2 regions of the Arthrobacter sp. P4_H3 genome follow, and region 1 is predicted to be linked to the other one. Evidence: riboswitches for the same ligand, from Rfam matches in the RefSeq annotation. Region 1 holds a riboswitch; the other holds the start of a gene.
What was found. A riboswitch is a leader RNA that binds a small molecule or an ion and turns the genes downstream of it on or off. The one in region 1 is predicted to bind cyclic di-AMP.

Region 1 (2,381 bases):
TTCAGCCAGGTCACGGAGTTCGCTTCCGCCAGCGGTGTGGGTCAGAAGGCCGGCATTGCCTTGGCCGCCACAGGGCTGGTCCTCACTGTGACCGTCCCGTCAACCGGACCCATGATGAGCACCGCGGACACAGGAAACACGTCAGCGGCCGCCGCATCCGTAGCGGCGCAGCCTGAGGTTTCCGCGGCTGCAGGCGCCAAAATCGACTTCAACCGGACCTATATCGCCACCAAGGGCGATCCCGACGGCAAGCTCAAGCAGCTGCTGAGCGCGCAGTCCGCCGGCACCATTACCCGTGCAGCGTCCACCGGAAGCCTCGGGGCACCGCTGGCGCAGATGGTTTCCGCATCCCCCTTCGGCTTTCGGGTCAGCCCGATCACCGGCGGCACCGGCGAATTCCACCGCGGGCAGGACTATGCGGCCCAGTGCGGCACAAGCGTTATGGCCGCGGCCAGCGGAACGGTGACGTTCTCCGGGTGGCACCCCTACGGCGGCGGAAACCGCGTGGTGATTGACCATGGCAACGGCCTGGAGACCACGTACAACCACTTGTCCTCGTCCAACGTCCAGGTAGGCCAGAAGGTCAGCCGTGGCGACGTTGTGGCCCTCAGCGGGACCACCGGCGCCTCCACCGGCTGCCACCTCCATTTTGAAGTGATGGTCAACGGCGAAGTCGTCGACCCCACCGGCTGGCTCTGATCCAAGCCGATGGAACACTCTCGGATTCCTGTGACATGCCGTGACCTGAATGTGACATTGACCGGGAATTCCTGTACCGTCTAAAGCACGCCAACTTTTCCGAAGTTGGCGCTCTTGAGTGGATTGCCTAACTCTGCCACCGCTCAAGGTCCGTTCGCATTACATCGTCTGGCAGAGGCGGGGGAACCAATTTTGGTCTTCGCAAGAAGACCTTGGGGTTAAGTCGCAAAGCTTCTCAGGAAGCCGAGTGGCCGGGTGACTCCCATCCGAATCCGACAGCTCACCTCGTAGGCATTGGGAGAGGCTACCTTCGTGTCTACACGTCACAATTCTGCGCGCCACCGTGCGCAAACGGTTCGTACGAACCCGTTGAACTCTGTGTCCAGGGCTGTTACTGCCAACGCCGGGACCGTAGGTCGTCAGGCGGCTGTCATCGCAGCCGCGTCCGGACTGATCCTCAGCGTTGGTATGCCGGCAAACGCCGCAGATACCAACCTGGGAGTGTCCGCTTCCACGGAGTCCGGCTCACAGTCGGCCCAGCTGGCCGTTACCGCGGAACCGACAGCGACTATTTCCTTCGAGCGTCCGGCAGTGACCACGAAGGCAGCGCCCAAGGTTGAAACCGTACGGGCTCAGTCGACCGGTTCAGATTCAACTGAGGCTGACGGAGAAGCGAAGGCCGGCAAGCTCGCCGACGCCGTTTCCTCCGCTGCCGCATCGGGCCTCGCCGCGATCGCCTACACCGGGATCGGCAGTGCCTACGTCTGGGGCGGCACCACCCCCAGCGGCTGGGACTGCTCAGGCTTCACCCAGTGGGTCTACGCCCAGGCCGGCATCAGCATCCCCCGCACCAACGCATGGAACGCCATGACGCCTACCGCCACCCCGGCGCCGGGCGACCTGGTCATGCAAAACGGCGGCGCCCACGTTGGCATCTACGTCGGCAACGGCATGATGATCAGCGCGCTGAACCCGTCGCAGGGCACCATCCTGCACGCCGTGTCCGCCACGGGCACGTCTGCGTACTACACGCTTCGCTAAAACACGCGCTTCCCTTCGCTGAAGCGCGCGTACTTCGCTAAAAACCCGTTCGGGCCGTTCCGGCTTACCCCCAAGATGCCGGAGCGTCCAAAAACCGCGGCCTGCCACGCAGTCTGAGGAAAACGAAAGAGAGAAATAATGACTACTCGTGCCATCGCACGGCACCGCGCCGAGGTTACCAAAACCAACTCGCTTGCTGTCATTGCCAAGGCCGTCGGCGACAACGCCGGTGGCATGGGCCGTCAGGCTGCGGTTATCGCTGCTGCTTCCGGTCTGGTCCTGACGAGCGGTATCGCAGCCAACGCTGCCGACACCAACGTTCAGCGCGAAGCAACCTCCGCTTCCACCCTGGAAGTTCAGTCTTCCGCTCCGGCCAACATCTCGGCCGCTTCCAGCATCGCCATCGCCTTCGAGAAGCCGGCTGTTTCCACCTCCCCGGCTCCGGTCGTTGAGGCTCCGAAGCCGGTCGTCGAGGTTCAGGAAGCTGCTCCCGAGGCCGCTCCCGCAGCCGTTGCGGCAACCGTGTCCGCCCCGGCGGCCCCCGCAGCTCCCGCCGCTGCCAGCGGAAACGGTGCCTCCATTGCAGCAGCCGCTTACGCCCAGCTCGGTGTTTCCCAGGACTGCACCGCCCTGGCCACGAA
Region 2 (2,381 bases), on a different contig from region 1:
AGCAGAGCGAGACCAAGGTGCGCCAGTTCGTGGCCGACGCCTCCCACGAGCTGCGCACGCCACTTACGGCAATCCGCGGCTACACGGAACTCATGCGGATGACCGAGGACTTCACACCGGACGGCAAGAAATCCCTGGCCAGGGTGCAAAGCCAGTCCGAACGGATGACCACCCTGGTGGAGGACCTCCTGCTGCTGGCCCGGCTGGACGAAGGGCAGCCGCTCAAGATCAGCGACGTGGACCTGACGCAGCTGGTGGTGGAAACCGTCAGCGACGAGAAGGTCATGGCCCCGGACCGCGTCTGGCAGCTCGAGTTGCCCGACGAGCCGGTGGTGGTCCGCGGGGACGCCACGCAGCTGCACCAGGTGCTGGCCAATTTGCTCTCCAACGCGCGCAAGCACACGGACCCCGGAACCACCGTCGTCACCGGCGTGATGCGCTCCGCTGACGGCAGCGCCGTGGTGACCGTGACGGACAACGGCGCCGGGATCCCGCCCGAATTTGTGGACCGGGTCTTTGCCCGCTTTGCCCGGGCGGACGCCGCCCGCACCAGCCCGGCAGGTTCTGCATCGGGTTCAGGCGCCGCGGGGGCGGCCGCCGCTGAGGGGACCAGCGGGCTGGGCCTTTCGATAGTGCAGTCGATCATGGAAGCGCACGGCGGAACCGTCGAAGTCACCTCCCGTCCGGGACGCACGGAGTTCGCGCTGCGCCTCCCCTCCGAACCACCGGCGGCCTAGTACCCGGCGCACGGGAATCACGGCCGGCCGATGCCCGTGCGGACTGGCCGGTCTTTTCTGTGATCAAACGAATTACTGGCAGCTCGGGCGCAAGTCAACGCGCCGCAACCGTGATCCTCGTTACCGAAATGTGACTTAAGGTCCCATCTCCTGTACGGTTTTTAGAGTGCGGCCACCGTTCCGGCCGCATATCCGGATGGACGCCAAACTCTGCCGCTACCCGGATTTCCTCATGATCAGGCAGAGGCGGGGGACCCAGGTCTCCGGGCATTCTGCATCGCCGCCCTCGGGGTGAAGCCGACACGTGAAGTTCCGTGCGGCCGGATGACCTCATCCGAACCCGACAGCTAACTCCGCCGGCATCGAGAGGCAACCATGACTAAATCCACGCCAGAAGTACGTCCAGAGCGCCCTTCACGTAAGACCGCGGTGCCCGCAGAACGCTCACGCCACCGCGCTGAATCAGCCAAGACGACGTCCCCGCTGTCCCGCTTTGCCGCTGGCCTCCACGGCTCCGGCCGCCGCGCCGCAGTGGTGGCGACCGCCTGCGCAGTGTTGGTCGGCGTCGGCGCCGCCGGCCAGGCTTCCGAGCCCGCCGCACCGGCAAGCTCGGCGACGGCCGCAGAAATCGCCGCATCGAGCGCCGACACGAAGTCGAAGCTCGCGTTCGAAAAGATCCTGGTTTCGGCCATGCCGGCTCCGGCTTCTGTCAGCATGTCTGCGCAGTCCACCGAGGAGCGGCCGTCCGAAGAGCAGCCATCCGAAGAGCGGCCCGCGGAAACACCGGCCCCCGCCCCTGCCCCGGCGGCGGCTCCGGAACCCGCTCCCGCTCCCGCGCCGCCTGTCGCCGTGGACGACCCCGCAGCGGCCCAGGCGTATGCCGCCTCGCAGCTCGGCAACTACGGCTGGGCAGCTGACCAGATGCAGTGCCTGACCACGCTGTGGACCAAGGAATCGGATTGGAAGACCACGGCCACGAATGACAGCAGTGGCGCGTACGGCATTGTCCAGTCGCTGCCGGCCGAAAAGATGGCCAGCGCGGGGGGAGACTACCTCACCAATTTCCGCACTCAGATCAACTGGGGCCTGAATTACGTCAAGGAACGCTACGGCTCCCCCTGCGACGCCCTGAACTTCCACTACGCCAACAACTGGTACTAAGCCGGCCCGTACCGGCCGGACCGGTCCGCATCAGCAGATGGCCCCGAATCCACGTGGTTCGGGGCCCTCGGCCGTGTTGCGGGCGTATCGCTTCCCAGCTTCCACAGCAGGCGCACAGCTGTGGCCTAAATCCTTTATATGCGCCAGCCTCATAGTTGAACCATGACGCTCACAGACCAGGCCCCGGGGATCCTGCCGCACACGCAACCGCGGGCGGCCGTCGACGAACGGACCGGAACCGCGGTGCCTCTCCTGGATGCGACCATCCCGGTCTACAACGAGGAACAGGATCTGGAGCAGTCCCTCCGGCGGCTGCACACTTACCTGCGCGGCACGTTCCCGCGCACCTTCCGGATTACTGTGGCGGACAACGCCAGCACCGACGGCACGCTCCGCGTCGCCGAGCGTGTGGCCCGGGAACTCCGCGAGGTCACCGTGGTCCGGCTCCCGGGACAAGGGACGGGGGAACGCGCTTCGCACGGT

Region 2: it holds a riboswitch for cyclic di-AMP, as region 1 does, so the genes downstream of both, AC1DRE_RS18550 (aggregation-promoting factor C-terminal-like domain-containing protein) here and AC1DRE_RS12540 (C40 family peptidase) in region 1, are expected to answer to the same signal.

The regions. Positions count from the first base shown of each region.
Region 1 is NZ_JBFUKK010000008.1:24,773-27,153, forward strand. Features, by position in the region: gene AC1DRE_RS12535 (M23 family metallopeptidase) at 1-699, shown strand, start outside; cyclic di-AMP (ydaO/yuaA leader) riboswitch at 830-1,007, shown strand; gene AC1DRE_RS12540 (C40 family peptidase) at 1,078-1,740, shown strand; gene AC1DRE_RS12545 (NlpC/P60 family protein) at 1,879-2,381, shown strand, end outside.
Region 2 is NZ_JBFUKK010000016.1:21,175-23,555, forward strand. Features, by position in the region: gene AC1DRE_RS18545 (HAMP domain-containing sensor histidine kinase) at 1-737, shown strand, start outside; cyclic di-AMP (ydaO/yuaA leader) riboswitch at 939-1,113, shown strand; gene AC1DRE_RS18550 (aggregation-promoting factor C-terminal-like domain-containing protein) at 1,113-1,898, shown strand; gene AC1DRE_RS18555 (glycosyltransferase) at 2,061-2,381, shown strand, end outside.